Jeotgalibacillus aurantiacus: one gene and its partner. The protein of the gene in region 2 binds, or shares a complex with, the protein of the main gene of each other region. Links are inferred from orthologs where the notes say so. Each region holds a gene or a part of one and is shown on either strand. Other genes may lie near its edges. The genes, in order: H7968_RS06205 and ptsP.

Region 1 (9,942 bases), 430 kb from region 2 along the record:
CCGGATATAACAGAAAAAGCCCCCATAAGGAGGCTTTTTGCATATTATTTTCCAATAAACATTTGTGTCCAGTAGTTGCCGTTCTCAGCGTGCCCTACACCAATATGCGTATAAGAAGAACTAAGAATGTTCTGTCTGTGGCCAGGACTGTTCATCCATGCCTTCACGACTTCTTCAGGTGTTCTTTGACCCATGGCAATGTTTTCACCCGCACTGCGATACTCAACCCCGAATTGCTTCATCATATCAAATGGGGAACCATAAGTCGGGCTTGTGTGGGAAAAGTAATTATTTCTTTGCATATCCAAAGACTTTTCTTTTGCTGTTTTTGCCAGTGTTGCATCGATTGATAATGGCGCAAGACCTGCTTTTTCGCGCTCCTGGTTTGTCAGATTAACAACCTGCTGCTCAAAGGATGAGATGGCAGGCTCTGACTGTTGCGTTTTCTGCTCTTCTACTTCTCGCTGTTCAGGCTGCTGAACTGCTGGTGCTTCATTTTGAGCCGGAACCGGTTCAGGCTGCTGAACTTCCGGTGCTTCATTTTGAGCTGGAGACTGTTCAGTTTCCGCTACAGCTGGCTCTTGAGCAGGCTGCTCAACTACTGGAGCCGGAGCTGCTACAGGTTCTTCAACAGGAGCCTCTGTTTTCTCAGCAGGTACAGGCTTTTCGTGGAAAGCTTTTTTATTTTGGAGATACATAGATTTATGATTTTGCAAAAGAAGATTAATTTTCTCCTGTAATTCATTAATATTTAATGAGTTAACCTCCATGTAATAAATATAAGGCTTCTGCTGGTCTTTGCTGTGGGCATCTGCTGACTGTCCGGTAAAAGATAACATAAGCGCTGAGACGGTAGTGGCAACAATTAAATTCTTTAACATTGTATTTCCTCCCTTAACATTGTGTCTGTTGACACTCTTATCCTACCATCGGATTTTCTGTCATATTTAAGGAAGGATTATACAAACAAAAAAGGTGCTAAAAATAGGAACATCATTTCCTGATTTTAGCACCTGAATAGTCCGAAATGCTTTAAAATCATGGATCAGGATCGTTATGGATGGAGTGACAATTTTTCCTCATTAACCGAACATCTGATCAACATGGTATCAATTACCGTAATTTAAGGATTGACAAAGTTTCAGATTTTAATAATTTTTACAATTATGACTGCTGTATTTCAATTATTAAAGAAAGTTTGACGATATAAAGCTGATAAAAAGAGTACGAGCTTTCGCTGATCGTCTTTTGGTAGTGTAGAACCTGTAACTCTTTCAATACTGATGATGAATTTTTCGTCAGGAGTTTTTCTTAATCTTGGATGTGTATTCTGATCGAGCCATTCCTGTTGAATCGAATCAATCATTTCCTCTAAAGAACGCCATTCTCTGTTTTGCCAAAGGCTGCCGTATAAAGTCAGCATTTCATCCTGATTCATGTTTCTGCTCCAATTCCAACAGCGAATCAGCCACGAGCTTCTTATCCAGACCGCTCCCGATAACCACGAGATTCGTCGGCATGTTCATATCCTGTAAGAAATAAAGTGGCATGCCGTATGAGTACTGAAATAAGACAGGGTACTTTTCATCCTCAAATGGCACAAAACCTTTTATACGGTAAATATGATCGGGCTGGGCCTTCAGCCATTCTTCAAAGGCATGTCTATTAATTCGGTGGTTAAACGTATAAACTACTGTATTTAAATTCAGATCCTTATCAGCACGAACGGATACTGACTCCTTTCTGTTATAGCCGAGTGAGTGAAGCACTGATGGATTCACGCTTGAATAGGTGGTCATGATGATTTGTGCATCAGGATTAATTTCCTGAAGCTCCCCGACAATTGAAGCAGCCTGCATGTCATTAATAAGATCTGTTTTATTTAACAGGATCACACCTGCATGGCGAACCTGTTCCCGCATCAGCTGCAGAACCTGAACAGGAAATGCGCTTCTGTTGCTCCACTGATGTACATCGACGATTGTCACGATCCCTTTAAAATCAAAATGGTGGGCGAATAATGGAGACATTACTGAATCAACGACCTCTACAGGATGAGCAGCACCGGTTGTTTCAATAATCAGGCTGTCAAATTCTTCTTTTATCAATAGTGACTGAAGCTGACTCTCAAGCTTCTCCTGAATCGTACAGCAAATGCAGCCATCAAGCAGTTCAGCAAGTGGAATGCCCTCATCAACTTCGGAAGAATCAATCGATACACTCCCCGCTTCGTTCATTAGGACGGCCGGTTTTCGGGATTGATCTTTTTCGAATTTGATCAGCTGTTTAAGTAGTGTCGTTTTACCGCTTCCGAGAAATCCGGACAATATGTAGACAGGTTTTTTTGTTGTCATTGCTTTCACCTCTGTTTTTAAATCTTTTTCATTAAAAAAGAAAGGTCTGGCAGCCGCTTATTCAGCTTCAACCAGACCTTTTCTCAGCAAATCAAGCTGCTGAATCCTCTTCTGAATTCTCTTCTTCCGCTGGAGCATTACCAGCTTCCTGAATTAAATACTCAACAGCTGCATTTTGCTGTGGATCATCATTTTGCAATTGTTCTCTCAGGCTCAGCATAATAGCTGATGCCGTTTCAGGTGTCACAGTGCCTGTTGCTTCGAGCTCATTTTCAGACTGAAAAGATTCAACTGCAGAGACAGTGTTTTCATCAAATAAACCATCTGCTTCCCCTGTCTCATAGCCAAGGGCTGCAAGCATCTGTTCAAGTGTCTGGATTTCGTCTGAAACCATCGACTCTTTCAGCTCAACATCAATATTTAGGAATGGCAATGTCGCATACGCTGGAAGATCCACCTCAGTCGTTGGACTGATTCCTTCTTCGTGTACCCAATTATCTTCAGGTGTCAGCCAGCGCGCTGTTGTAATCTTAATATTTGAGGAATCACTGAAATCTTCAGCAGTCTGAACCGTTCCTTTACCGAAAGTCGTTTTACCGAACAACGGAATATCTGCCGTTTCATTTACTGCTGCAGCTACGATTTCCGAAGCACTGGCGCTTCCTTCATCGATCAGAACGGCCGTTGGGACATTGACCTTGTCACCTTCCTGAGCTGAAATAACCTGTTTCTCACCATTTTTCTCTTCAATCTGAACGATGGTTTCACCTTCAGGAACAAAGAGATTGGCAATTGAGATCGCCTGTGGAAGCAGCCCACCCGGATTTTGACGCAAATCCAGTACAAGACCTTCCATACCCTGTGATTCCAGGTCAGCAAGCGCTTCTGTCAGCTCATCAAAAGTAGTCTCGGAAAAGCTCGTTAATTGTACCGTGGCTATCTTATTATCATCCATCTCATAATAAACTGTATCAAGTGGAATATCATCACGGGTAATCGTCACTTCGATTGGTTCATCAGATCCCTGACGCTGAATGGTAAGCGTGACCTCTGTACCTTTTTCACCACGGATAAGCATGACAGCATCTGTTGCGCTCATTCCCCTGATACTTTCACCATCTACACTCAGAATCTGATCATTAGGCAATATGCCGGCTTTTTCTGCAGGGGATCCTTTTATAGGTGATACAACGGTAATCAAACCATTAATCGATTGTATTTCTGCCCCGATTCCCTGAAAACTTGAGGTAATATTCTCATTAAATTGAGCAGCCTCTTCCTCATTCATGTAATCAGAATATGGATCGCCAAGCGCATCAATCATGCCATTAACGGCTCCATTGATTAATTCTTCATTATCGATTTCAAGAATATAATCTTCCTGAATTTTGTCATAAACACTATACAGCTTGTTGAATTCTGTTCTTTCAGGAACCCCAACCGTAACCGCTTTTTCCTCACCAAATGAAAGAGCGAAAATGGAAACGCCGGCGGTTAAGATGACGGTAAAAAACAGAATCATCACCAAATGAAATTTCTTAATCGTAACAAACCTGGAGACCGTTTCTTTTGTCTCCTCGACTTCCTGCTCAGGTCCATTGTTGTCCTGAACATTTGGATCCTTATCCATCTTTTCACCACTTTCCTTTTCGGGCACTATCCTGTCTCCTAAATGAAGATAATCTATTACATCTTAACAGCTTTAACCTCAGGATGAAAGACAAAACAGAGAGATCGTATGACTCTTTTAGCACACTTTAATCTTTGTCACTTTCATGACTCCATTATAAAAGGACTGACTTTAAAGTAAGCCAGTCCTTCCAGTTAATTACTCTGCAATTGCTGCATCAAGCGCAACAACGATCATGTCATTGAATGTAACCTGACGTTCTTCTGATGAAGTAGCTTCCCCAGTAAGAATGTGATCACTTACAGTAAGAACAGAAAGGGCGTTTCGGCCGTACTTAGCTGCCAGTGTATAAAGTGCTGACGTTTCCATTTCAACAGCTAAAATTCCGTGTTGAGCCCATAGCTCATGCTCTGCATTATCATCATAAAAAATGTCGGCAGTAAACACGTTACCAACCTGAAGCTTCAAGCCTTTTTCAACACCAGCCTCATAGGCATTCTTAAGGAGGTTAAAGTTTGCTGTTGGAGCAAAATCCACCCCTTTGAATGTACGCTGATTCATGTTGTTATCTGTGGAAGCCGTCATGGCAAGAATAACGTCACGTACTTTTACGTCCTTCTGGATTGCTCCGCATGTTCCTACACGAATAAGGTTTTTAACTCCATATTCCTGCATAAGCTCAGTCGCATAAATAGAAATAGATGGTACACCCATTCCTGTTCCCTGAACGGAAATTTTCTTTCCTTTATATGTTCCAGTGTATCCAAACATGTTACGAACTTCATTGTAGCATGTTACATCCTCTAGAAAAGTTTCAGCAATATACTTTGCACGCAACGGATCTCCTGGAAGCAGAACCGTTTCAGCGATATCTCCTTTTTTAGCACCAATATGTATACTCAAAGTAATTCCTCCTTTATCGTTTAAGCCTTATTATTGTAGCTTTTTTTATTTCATATTTCAACTTTAATTATAAACTCATTCGGAGTTGCTACTAAGTTTAATACTACTAATTCTTATTGTTGGTTGTATACTCTTCCCAAACTTCATCAAAGGTGGATGCAAGTGATGAATAAAGGTCCGTCGTTTCTATATATTGACTCACATCGTTATAGCTTTTAAGATTTTTCGGAAAATCCAGATCATCGTATATTCTGTTTGCCAGCAGCTCTTTATTGTTCCTTGGCTTTGGTTCCCTGTATTTCATGACAAAGTGGTAAAAGGACTTACTCATTAATGATCTCCCCCTTTTTCGGATGGTAAAAAAAGCTGTTTCAGGAAAAATCTCTCCTGAAACAGCTCTGTGATCTGATTATTTTGCTGTGATTTCCATCACTGCATCTGTACCTGCTGTTACCTGATCAGCCGCTTTTTTCTCAATGCTTTCCAAATCGTCACCGTTCGTTACGATTACCGGTGTAATAATGCTTTTCGCTTTTTCTTTTACCAGCGCGAGATCGAATGTTACAAGAGGATCTCCCACACTGACTTTTGATCCTTCTGATACGTGAGCTTCAAAACCTTCACCATTCATCGATACCGTTTCCAGACCGATGTGAACAAGTATTTCAGCCCCATTTTTTGCTTTTAATCCGATCGCGTGTTTTGTTGGGAAAACCTGAACGACTTCACCATCAATCGGAGATACAACTTTTCCATCAGAAGGTTCAACTGCGATTCCGTCTCCCATCATCTTTTGGGAGAACACAGGATCCGGTACTTCGTCAAGTGTCAAAAGCTTCCCTGTAAGTGGTGAATGTACTGTAATATTCTTTGGTGCTTCTTCTTTTTTTCCAAATAATTTTTTCAACATGATATCACGCTCCTGATTACTGTATAGACTAATCTTATCCTGAATAAACATCAGCAAATCGAAGTTTATCAAATTGTTCATTCATTCACAAGGATTATCTATCAAATAATACTTTATATCTCGCGTATCCCTCTTCATCAAGTTTCTCATATGGAATGAATCTCATTGCTGCCGAATTAATACAGTATCTTAATCCGGTCGGTCCAGGGCCATCATTGAAAACGTGGCCGAGGTGTGAATCTGCCTCCTGTGACCTGACTTCTGTACGGACCATAAAATGACTGCGGTCCGTCTTTTCAATGATTTCTTCTTCATCAATCGGCTTTGTAAAGCTTGGCCAACCGCATCCTGCATCATACTTATCAGTGGAACTGAATAGCGGTTTCCCTGAAACGATATCAACGTATATTCCGTCCGAGAATTCATCCCAGTATTCATTTCGAAATGGTGGTTCAGTTCCATTATTCTGCGTCACTTCACGCTGCATTGGTGTCAGCTTCGTTTTATCAAAACGTTCCATATCATTCACTCCTTGTTGGAATACTGCTCAATCCATCTTTTTCTTCCAGACCCTCTGAAGTAAGCATTGTAACGGACCGGATGTTTCTTATAATAATCCTGATGTTCCTGTTCAGCAGGATAAAATGTCGATGCCTGAAAAATATCCGTTACAATCGGCGCTCTAAACTTATTGCTCTCCTCAAGCTTTTTCCTTGATTCCAGTGCCGTTTTTTTCTGTTCTTCATTGTGATAATAAATGGCTGTTTTATACGATTCTCCACGGTCAAAAAACTGTCCGCCCGCGTCTGTTGGATCAATTTGAGTCCAAAACAGCTCAACAAGTTTTTCATAGGGATAAATATCTGGATCAAATTCAATTTGCACCGCTTCCCTGTGACCGGTAGTCTCACTGCATACTTCCTTGTAGGTCGGGTTTTCTGTATGTCCGCCTGTATAACCTGAGACGATACTCAGAATACCGGGCTGCTCATCAAAAGGCTTTACCATACACCAGAAGCATCCTCCTGCAAATGTTGCTTTTTCAACTCGTGACATTGTTCATCACTCCTTCATTATCTGGGTACATAAATGGAGAAAGAAATATCGTTCTCTTCAAGGTCAAAACGGTTTGTTTTAACATTCAGCCCCTGCGCTACATCGATTTCTGTCACCTGCACGATGATCTGTTGTTCATTCGGCTGCATCACGACCCACTCAGGAAACTCATAGGAATCCTGAATGAATTTCAGCACATTCGCTACCGGCAGATCAATTGCACCTAATGACAGGCTTTCCTGCGTTAAAAGAAGATTTCCATTTTCCAGTGCATTTGCTTCAAAGGTCATACGGAAATCAATATTCGTATTAAAGATGGGTATGGCCCCATTTAACGTAACGTTATCTTCAAAAACGACTGAATAATCAATCGCGCCGCCAAGTTCTTCTTCAATAAACCGGTTTGCAACAATCGTCAGGTCCTCCTTGGTGGTTGTCACCTGAAATTCAGCCTGTGATTCCGGAGGTACCGTTTCATTTGCCAGCACAGGTTCGTCGGCTACCGGTCTGTACAGGAGAAACAAAATGGAGCCCACTGTCAGGATACAAAGCATCAGCAACCCGATAAATAACCATTTCCATTTATTCTTCACTCGTCTCAACTCCTTCGTCCGCGCCGTTCTCATACACATTCAGTACTCCTGCTTCTATTCGCTCAGCGATCAGTGAATATCCCTGATCGTTCGGATGGAAATAATCTGAATGTAAAAGATTATTATCATTCTGCCTGAATAAATCAGCGACCTCGACATAGGATGTGTTTTCCCAGTCAGACGCAATCGTTTCAGCTGACTGATTCCACGCTTCCACAATCAGCCTCATTTCTTCAATATCGGCAGAAAAAATATAAAAAGGATTATAAATGCCCATTAAAACGATTGAGATATCCGGATTCAGTTCCCTTATTTCACTGAACAGCTGTGTTAAATTTTCTTCATATATTAATCTTGCTCCTTCAAAATCCTCATACGTCATGGAAGGAAAGGTCGAGCGGATCACTTTCATTACATCGTTTCCGCCAATTGTAATTACCGCGATATCTGATTCAGAAATCGATGAGCGTATCTCCTGTTCCCCCTTTACCCTCTTTAAGAGCTGATCAGAGCGGTTACCTCTTTTTCCGAAATTGTCTATTGATACCTCGCCTATTTCACTTCGCTCCTGAAGTTTTTGTTCCAATAATGGAACATATCCTCCTGCACCTGAACTGTCTCCGACTCCCTGAGTGAGGGAATCACCCAATGATACGAGCGATAACGGATCCGGGTAAAAATTTTCGTCCGGGAACTGCTTTTCAAAAACAACGGTTTCCCGGTCTGTCTGAATACTTTCCGGGTGGGAACATGCAGCTAAAAGCATCACAACACATATTCCTGAAACGGCTGATAAACGCTTCATATTTCCACCTTCTTTCAACTGCTATTGTTAGTATATCACCGCAATTACATAATAAAACATTATCAGGCTCAGCGAATATTTCAACTCATATCAAAAAACACCGGCTGACCGTTCTCAAAATGAGAATAACGGGCCGGTGCTTTATCATTATTCAGCGTAGTACATAAAACCGATTGCACCCGCACCTGTGTGAGTGGAGATAACAGGAGTGGTTTCGTCGATCCGCACGGTTGCCGGAAGCTTCTCATCAAGCATTTTGGCAAGCTTCAGTCCATCTGCGTGAACGATGTCTACTGCTTTGATTGATTTATCCGTTGTATCATTTTCAAATTGACCCGATAAATACTTCACAACCTGATTATGGCTTCTTGCTTTAGATACAGGTGTATATTCTCCTCCTGCTAAAGAAGCAATCGGTTTAATATTTAGCAGGGAACCAATCATGGCACGGCCCTTACCGATTCTCCCGCCCTTTACGAGATTTTCAAGTGTATCCACTACGACAAACAGGTGAGAATGATCCTTTACATGCTGGACACGTTTCAGGATTTCATCTTTTCCAACCCCATTTTGAGCCATTTTAGCTGCTTCAATAACCTGATAAGCAAGTGCTCTTGAAATAAAACCTGAATCAATTACGGTTACATCAGCATCAGTCAGCTCGGATGCACTTTCAGCTGACCGGACAGTCCCACTCATTTTCCCTGTCATATGAATGGAAATAATGTCGGAACCATCTGCGCTCAATTCATCATATACTTCCTTAAAGGCTCCTGCAGAAGGTTGAGAACTTTTTGGAAGATCTTTTGCTGCTGCCATCTTCTTCATAAATTCCGAAGGAGAAAGGTCAATACGGTCAAGGTATGATTCGCCGTCAATTGTCAGCGTTAATGGTACAACCGTGATTCCATACTGCTCAATTTCCTGTACAGATAAATCTGCCGTTGAATCAGTTACGATCTTAATCATTTAGAAAACCCCTTATCATCCTTATTTATCTTGCTCTCATTATACTAATGATAGTAGGCGATGCCCATTGAAAACCCGGGGAAATTAAAATTAATGACAAGTGTCATATAAAGGCTTGATACCTTGGTATGAAAGCGATATCAGTTATTGAATCTGACTTTTCTTAAAATTAATGTTTGCTCAATATAATATTTACCAGTAAAATGTACATTAAATGAAGGATTTTGAGGTGAATGAATGGATACATTTGATTATAAAGATACCCGCGAGGAATTTTGGAATGCACTTACGCACGGCATTGGTTTTTTACTGAGTATTCCCGCACTCGTCATGCTGATCCTGGCTGCAGTTGAACGCGGAACAGCCTGGCATGTTGTCAGTTTTACTATTTTCGGTACAACAATGATGATTCTCTACCTATGTTCAACCCTGCTTCACAGTGTAAGAAAGATGCAATTAAAAAAGCTTTTTGCGATTATGGACCACTCAGCGATTTACCTTTTGATCGCCGGAACTTATACGCCATTCGTTCTCGTCACGATCCGCGACCCGCTAGGCTGGACCATTTTCGGTCTTGTCTGGGGACTTGCTGTTGCAGGCATCGTGTTTAAATGTTTTTTTGTTGACCGTTATCAAATTATAGCAACATTGTTTTATGTTCTAATGGGCTGGCTGATCATTATTGCGGTTGTACCTTTATATAAGGAATTAACAGCCTCAGG
Region 2 (7,770 bases):
AAAATTTTTCATATCCTTAAAAGTCCGATAAATCGATTTATAACCCGAGAAAAATGAAGCTTTTTGAGCGATCGGTTTCTTCGGTGGATCCTTTAAGACAAAAAAGAGCGGTAAAGAAAATAACAGATACATCACAGCCGTTGGGATAAATGCCTGTTCAGGATTAGCTTCATTAACGAATAGATAAACAGATAAACCAACGATTGTCCCAAGATATCCGACCGCAACGCCAAATCCTGAGATAAGTGGTATTTCCTGTTTCGTTCCAAGATCGCCAAGCATCGTGTCATAAAAAACAAGACTGCTGTTAAAGAAAAACTTAGCTGCGACAAAAGCAATGACGACCAAAATCAAATTTGCCGGGAGATTAAACCATTCCCCGAAGACATTACTCTGTGCAAAAATCCCCATTAAAAAAGTAAACGCAATGGAAAACGAAGCCAGCCAGACGATATACTTCTTTTTCTGTCCCGTCCGGTCAATCCACACACCATATAACGGTGAAAAAATTACCAGGAGAAAACTGGCCAGTGCGTTGGCATACGATATAAATGTGCTCGCCACCTGTTCCATCTCCGCACTTCCGCCAATCTGTGCGTCAAGATAAAAAGGAAAAAAGACCGTATTAATGTTCGATGAAAAAATCGTATTGGCAAAGTCATATAAAGCCCACGATAAAATCGGCAATGTAAAAAACAATTTCATTCCACTTCTCGGTGGATGATGAACCTGCTGCATATAAAAACCCCCATTTCAAAAGTACAACCTTTCCTGTTACATTCCCTTTTCCCTATACTTATTCCTTCTTATGAATTGTTAATTTAACATTAATAAAAGGCCGCTCTGATAACAGAGACAGCCTAATTCAAAACCGTGCCTGGTCATTCCTTCGCTCCGCGGCCGCGCGGTGAGCCAGCTAGTACTCCGCACTACGCTGTCTCACCTGTCGCTTCTCTGCCGCAGGAGTCTTCGGAATGACCAGGCACTTTTATTGTGCTTAATCACAACTTCTTCAAATGAGTGTAAAAATTGATCATTTTAACTAATTTACATAGTTAAAGATCCCACCGAAACGGCATCTGCCTTTTTCAAACCGGGGCGTATTCCCCCTTCGCTTTCCACGGCCGGGCGGTGAACCCCTCGTGCTTCGCACAATGGTTTCACCTTTCCCTCCTCTGCCGTAGGAGTCTTCGGGGGAATACGCCCCTTTATCTCAAACAACTTTTGATTAATTTTGTGAACAAACCATACCGAGAGCATTCTGCAGAACCACAGCGTTAGAGAAGCACATATGGACGTTAGCGAAGGAATGCCCCGGCACGGCTTTCATATAAACAATATTTCAACGGCGATTAAAGATTCTTCTGCGTTTTTTCTTTTTGGATCTTGAGAATCTGAGCCAGCCGATTTTACGGAAGATGACAAACATGACGCCGGCAATCATCGTCATTACGCCCAGCAGAACAAAATAACCGTATTCAAATTCAAGCTCAGGAATATAAACAAAGTTCATGCCGTATAAACCGGCCAGAAAGGATAATGGCATAAAGATTGTCGTGATGACGGTCAATGTCATCATAATATTGTTCATTTTATCTGAGCTGACTGAAATATAGTTGTCTCTGATATCTGATGAAAATTCCCGGTATGATTCGAGCATCTCATTCAGCTTAATGACGTGATCATATACATCTGAAAAATATAATTGCTGTTCTTTCGTCAGTGCCGTCCTGTTGGCATTTAGCAGACGGTACAACAGATCTCTCGTCGGGACAAGCGACCGCCTCAGCTTTTGCATATCGTGCCGGATATCAAAAAGCCTGTCCATCAGATCGTGTGATGAATTCTCATCTGTCAATTCTTCAATCCTGTTCAATTCATCCTCGATTCCATACACATACGGAAAATAATCATCAACGGCCGCATCCATCATTTTATGAAGAATGGAAATCGGACTTTGTTCAGAGATAACTTCTTTTCCTTTCACCAGGTCTTCCCACATTTCATCAATAAACGGAATTTTTTCGTAATGCCAGGTTACGATCATGTTGCTATTAACGAATGTATCAATCTCCTGTGCTTCATATGTATGTTTGGGCAGATGATGAAAGGTCAGGAAAATATATTGATCATAATTATCAAACTTGGGACGCTGATATTCTTTTTCCATACAGTCTTCTAAGGCGAGCGGGTGAAAGGAAAAAGAGCGCTCAAGTTCTTTTCCTTCCCGGTCCGCCGGCTGATCAAAATCAACCCAGAACCAGTGCAGATCCTGTTTTTTTGCTTCTTTTATCGTTTTATACGTTTTTAATTCTCCGTTTTTTTCCAAACCTGCAATCCGGATCAAACTGCTCCCACCTTTCTCTATTAAGCATATTATTATTTAGCCTTAATCACCTGAGTTTAATCATGTGCCCGGAGATAAAAATACGTTACAATAGTAAAATATCAAAAAGAAGCAGTAAAGGTGTGAAAGTAATGAACGAAACAGTCAGTCAGCTTCAAATATCAGGAATCAGACAATTTTTCAACCGGATCCAGCATATTGAGAATATGATTTCTCTTACGATTGGACAGCCTGATTTCCATACACCCACCCACATTAAAGAAGCAGCTGCAAAAGCCATCATGGAAAATCAGACGACATATACGCATAATGCCGGAATACTTGAGCTTCGCAAGGCAGTTTCAGCGTTTATGAAAAAGAAATATGAACTTGATTATCAGGCTGAGGATGAGATTATTATCACGAATGGTGCATCACAGGCGATTGATACTGCACTCAGAACCATTTTAAGCCCGGGACAGGATGTCATTCTTCCAGGACCGGTTTATCCGGGGTATGTTCCTGTGATTAAACAGTGCGGTGCCCGTCCTGTGTTTGCGGATACGACAAAAACGGGCTTTAAAATGACTGCTGACCTGATCAGGGAAACATTAACCGATCAGACAACATGCATCGTTCTGCCATACCCGTCAAATCCGACAGGTGTAAGTTTGACAGAGGACGAGATCACTGAAATTGCACATCTTGCAAAGGAGAAGGATCTGTACATTATTGCAGATGAAATATACAGTGAACTCGTTTATGACAGGCCGCATTTTTCGATCGGCAGACTGTATAAAGAGAAAACCATTGTAATTAACGGACTGTCAAAATCACATGCGATGACAGGCTGGCGTATTGGTGTGCTTATGGCTCCATCCGGGATTGCAGAACAGTGTCTGAAAGTTCACCAGTACACAGTTTCCTGTGTCTCGTCCATTTCACAGCACGCAGCTGTTGCGGCCTTTACGGACGGCATAGATGACGCAATTCCGATGAGAAATGAATATAAACTGAGGCGTGATTTCACTGCAGTTCATCTAGCTAAACTCGGGTTTACAACGGTTCATCCCGATGGTGCCTTTTACTTTTTAGCGGGTATTCCGGACGATATTTCATTGTCCTCATTTGACTTCGCCGTTGAGCTTGCAGAGCAGGCAGGTGTCGGTGTGGTTCCCGGAACTGCATTTGCCCCTTTTGGGGAAGGATATGTAAGAATTTCATACGCTTGTTCTATGGACCAGCTTCAAGAGGCTTTTATTAGAATAGAACAGTATCTCGATAAAAAGCGCCGATAAATGTATAAACAGTGCCGGGCCATTCCTCAACTTCGGAATGGCCCGGCACTGTTTTGTTCAGGCAGAACGCAATTAATACGATCTATTACAACTGCTTCTCATAGTGTTTATACAACGCCTGGGTTCCTTTAAGTTCGAACCCGGCATTTGCTGTTTCTTCATAAGATTGCAGCGCAAGCTTCAGGCCGGGCAAATCAATTCCCAACGTATTTGCTTCCTGCAACGCAATTCGAAGATCCTTAATAAAATGATGGATATAAAACCCCGGTTCATAGTCACCATTCAGAATTCTCGGCGCAAGATGGCTCAGGCTCCAGCTACCTGCTGCTCCCTGCGAAATACTCGCCAGAACCTTCTCTGGATCAAGACCGGCTTTAATGGCGTAAACGATTGCTTCACAAACGCCTGTCATCGTGGAACCGATCACAATCTGATTACTCATCTTCGCATGCTGACCACTGCCCGAGGATCCGTGAAAAACAATATTGGTCCCGAACAGTTCAAACAGAGGCTTTAATGTTTCAAATGATGATTCTTCCCCGCCGACCATGATGGACAATGTACCATTTTTAGCTCCAAGGTCACCTCCGGATACAGGGGCATCAAGCATCGCGATTCCTCTCTCTTTCCCTTCTTTATATAATCTTTTCGCTAAAGCAGGTGTGGATGTAGTTAAATCAGCACAAATCGTCCCTTCCCCTGCCCGATTAAAAATACCCGTTTCACCTAAGTACACTTCTTCTACATCCTGCGGATAACCGACCATGGTGAACACAACAGCGCATTCACCTGCCAGACTTCCAACAGATTCGTGCCAGATTGCACCAGCATCCACAAGTGGATCAGCCTTTGACTTTGTTCTCGTATAAATATGTACTTCATGATTTTTCAACAGGTGCCTTACAATAGAGGCACCCATGACACCTGTACCGATAAAACCGACTTTTAATGATTGCATTTTCATCACTCCCACTCCCTATTTTCTTATCAAGTTCTGAAAATTGCAAACGTTATAGCTGATTGATAGGATGGGATGGAGGTGAGAATGATGAAGAAAACGTTTTTTGTATTCAATGATTCAAGAAGAATGGACATCCACATTAGAAACTACAAAGAAGAGGATTTTGAAAGCCTTATTCATATTCAGCGGAAAGCTTTTCCTCCTCCATTCCCACAGGAACTTTTATGGAACCGGGATCAGCTGACTGAACATATTACCCGGTTTCCCGAGGGCGCATTATGTATTGAAGCAGATGGAAAAATTGCCGGGTCTATTACAGCTTTAAGAACAAACCGTACTGATCAGGATCATACATGGGATGAAATCACATCTGAAGGGTACATAACCAATCATGAGCCGGACGGTGATACGATTTATATTGTGGATATTTGTGTAGATCCAGCCTTCAGGGGACTAGGGCTCGGAAAAGAATTAATGCGTGCTATGTACGAAACGGTTGTTTATTTAGGGGTAAAACAGCTTGCTGGCGGAAGCAGAATGCCGGGATATATCGATTATCAGCCAGGGATGTCACCTGAGGAGTATTTTGAAAAAGTTAAAAGCGGAGAGATTTCTGATCCAGTTGTGACATTTTTAATGAAGTCCGGCCGGGTACCGGAGCGATTGCTGCCAGGTTACCTCGAGGATGAAGAATCTGCTGATCATGCCGTTTTAATGGTTTGGAAAAACCCATTCTTAAATTAATGGCATAAAAAAAGAACCGGATTATGGGGGGAATCCGGTTCACAAAAGGGAAATCAGAATGAAAAAGTATGCTTGTACTACTAATATACTTCCCCCATCTTCAAACATTTATTCCTTTAATAAGTTACATTTGCGTTACATATTTATTTCTTTTTTTACAGCTTCAATGACTTCCTCATTCGTTGAGAGGTTAAGCACTTTTTCAGCCAGCTCTTTCATTTTTTCCTGAGAAAGACCACTGATTTGTGAACGCGCAGGCAGGATTGATGTTGCGCTCATTGAGAATTCATCGAGTCCAAGCCCAAGAAGAATCGGAATCGCGATTTCATCTCCAGCCATCTCTCCACACATACCAGTCCATTTACCTTCCTTGTGAGAAGCATCGATCACCATCTTGATCAGACGGAGAATCGCCGGATTGTATGGCTGATATAAGTAAGAAATCTGTTCATTCATCCGGTCAGCTGCCATCGTGTACTGAATCAAATCGTTCGTACCGATACTGAAGAAATCCACTTCTTTTGCAAACTGGTCAGCCAGTACTGCAGTAGATGGAATTTCAACCATGATGCCGATTTCAATAGAATCTGAAACCTCTGTTCCTTCCGCAATCAGTTCTTCCTTCACCTTTAATAGTAAAGACTTCGCTTCACGGAATTCGCTCAGGTTTGAGATCATCGGGAACATTACTTTCAGATTCCCGTAAGTACTTGCACGAAGAAGTGCACGGAGCTGAACGCGGAAAAGATCCGTTTTGTCCAGACACATTCGGATGGCACGGTATCCAAGGAATGGATTCATTTCTTCCGGAAGGTCAAGATACGGAAGTTCCTTATCTCCACCAATATCCAGTGTTCTGACAACAACAGGTTTTCCTTTCATGCCTTCAAGAACGGCTTTATAGGATTCAAACTGCTCATCTTCTGACGGCAGATCGTTACGTCCCATATAAAGGAATTCAGTCCGGTAAAGTCCAATGGCTTCACCACCGTTATTGATAACGCCTTCAAGATCGGCAGGTGTACCAATATTGGCTGCCAGTTCTACATGTTTACCATCAGCAGATACAGACGGCTCATTCACAAGCTTAGCCCATTCCGCTTTCTGATCAGCAAACTTTGCTGCTTCTTCTTTATAACGGCTGATAATGTCATCAGAAGGGTTGATATGAACTTCGCCATTCAATCCGTCAACAATAACAAAGTCACCGTTTTCAATTTCTTTTGTTGCTTCTTTTGTTCCCACGACCGCAGGAATCTCCATTGAACGTGCCATAATCGCTGAATGCGAAGTACGGCCTCCAATGTTTGTTGTGAATCCTTTAACAAATTCACGGTTCAGCTGAGCAGTATCTGATGGCGTTAAGTCATCCGCAATCACAATTACTTCCTCGGAAATCATGCTTGGATTTAACACTTTTACGCCAAGCAGATGTGACAGAACACGCTTCGTTACATCACGAATATCCGCTGCACGTTCTCTCATATAATCATTGTCCATCTGCTCAAACATCATGACGAACATATCAGCCGTTTCTTTCAATGCTGCTTCAGCATTAACACTTTCCTGACTGATTTTGTCCTCAATTGGTGAAATGAGTTCAGGATCACTCAGTACAAGAAGATGAGCTTCAAAAATAGCTGCTTTATCTTCACCAAGTTCTGTTTTGGCACGATCACGAATCACCGCCAATTCACCTTTTGATGTTTCAAGAGCCTCCTGAAAACGCTGTACTTCCTGAGCTGGGTCGTCTACTTTAGTCTGCTCAAATGACAAATCCGGTTCTACCAGGCGATATGCTTTTGCAATCGCAATGCCACTTGAAGCTGCAATACCTTTTAATACAGAAGACATGCTTATGCCAGACCTTCTTTTTTAAGTGTTTCTTCAAGGCTTGCCAGCGCTTCCTCTTCATCGCTTCCATCTGCATAGATCACGATCTCAGCTCCCTGTCCGACTCCAAGAGACATAACACCCATGATTGATTTCAGGTTTACTTTTTTACCTTTGTACTCAAGCTGAATATCAGAATCAAACTTGCTTGCTGTTTGAACAAGAATCGTTGCCGGGCGTGCGTGAATACCCGTTTCTGCTGTTACTGTAAATTGTTTTTGTGCCATTTAAATCTTCTCCTTTTCTGTAACTTGTATTTACAACATCACCATACTAAATTATCGGATTGTCGCATCCGCGTCAATACAAACAATTTAAGTGATGATTCTGTATGTTTCTAAGAAATAAGAATAGCATGTCAACACCGTTAGTACAACGATTTTGCCGTCCACACTATCTAACCATCTCTGCGGCTGCTCAACTCTTTATCAGCTTCTTTTAAAACCGTCTTAAAATACTCAGCTTCATCATTCGTCACATCCATAGCGCCATAACGGACTCGTTCATAGATGTATGCACAGTCATTCAGCCGGGGTATCTCCAGTCTC

Evidence for each region.
Region 1: the proteins of ptsP (region 2) and H7968_RS06205 are in contact, whole or in part, in an NMR structure (PDB 2MP0), measured with the Escherichia coli proteins. The link is inferred for Jeotgalibacillus aurantiacus from one-to-one orthologs.

The regions. Positions count from the first base shown.
Region 1 is NZ_JACNMS010000002.1:276,622-286,563, reverse strand. Bases 4,048-6,869 are described here. They hold H7968_RS06205 (PTS sugar transporter subunit IIA), read right to left. Parts: upstream 5,798-6,869; coding sequence 5,297-5,797; downstream 4,048-5,296. Other genes in these bases: msrA (peptide-methionine (S)-S-oxide reductase MsrA), read right to left, coding at 6,323-6,853; msrB (peptide-methionine (R)-S-oxide reductase MsrB), read right to left, coding at 5,892-6,317; H7968_RS06210 (YozE family protein), read right to left, coding at 4,994-5,218; deoD (purine-nucleoside phosphorylase), read right to left, coding at 4,183-4,887. Also shown: H7968_RS06235 (CAP domain-containing protein), read right to left, coding at 45-881; H7968_RS06230 (hypothetical protein), read right to left, coding at 1,181-1,438; H7968_RS06225 (CobW family GTP-binding protein), read right to left, coding at 1,425-2,354; H7968_RS06220 (lmo1851 family serine protease), read right to left, coding at 2,446-4,011; H7968_RS06190 (YpmS family protein), read right to left, coding at 6,871-7,446; H7968_RS06185 (SGNH/GDSL hydrolase family protein), read right to left, coding at 7,436-8,251; H7968_RS06180 (DegV family protein), read right to left, coding at 8,399-9,220; PAQR family membrane homeostasis protein TrhA, read left to right, coding at 9,458-9,942. UniProt on the Escherichia coli protein: The phosphoenolpyruvate-dependent sugar phosphotransferase system (sugar PTS), a major carbohydrate active transport system, catalyzes the phosphorylation of incoming sugar substrates concomitantly with their translocation across the cell membrane.
Region 2 is NZ_JACNMS010000002.1:702,009-709,778, forward strand. Bases 4,825-7,770 are described here. They hold ptsP (phosphoenolpyruvate--protein phosphotransferase), read right to left. Parts: upstream 7,184-7,770; coding sequence 5,465-7,183; downstream 4,825-5,464. Other genes in these bases: H7968_RS08310 (GNAT family N-acetyltransferase), read left to right, coding at 4,825-5,329; H7968_RS08320 (phosphocarrier protein HPr), read right to left, coding at 7,186-7,449; H7968_RS08325 (hypothetical protein), read right to left, coding at 7,620-7,770. Also shown: H7968_RS08290 (MFS transporter), read right to left, coding at 1-738; magnesium/cobalt transporter CorA, read right to left, coding at 1,343-2,347; H7968_RS08300 (aminotransferase A), read left to right, coding at 2,479-3,624; H7968_RS08305 (NAD(P)-dependent oxidoreductase), read right to left, coding at 3,710-4,582; more of H7968_RS08310, read left to right, coding at 4,673-4,824. UniProt on the Escherichia coli protein: General (non sugar-specific) component of the phosphoenolpyruvate-dependent sugar phosphotransferase system (sugar PTS).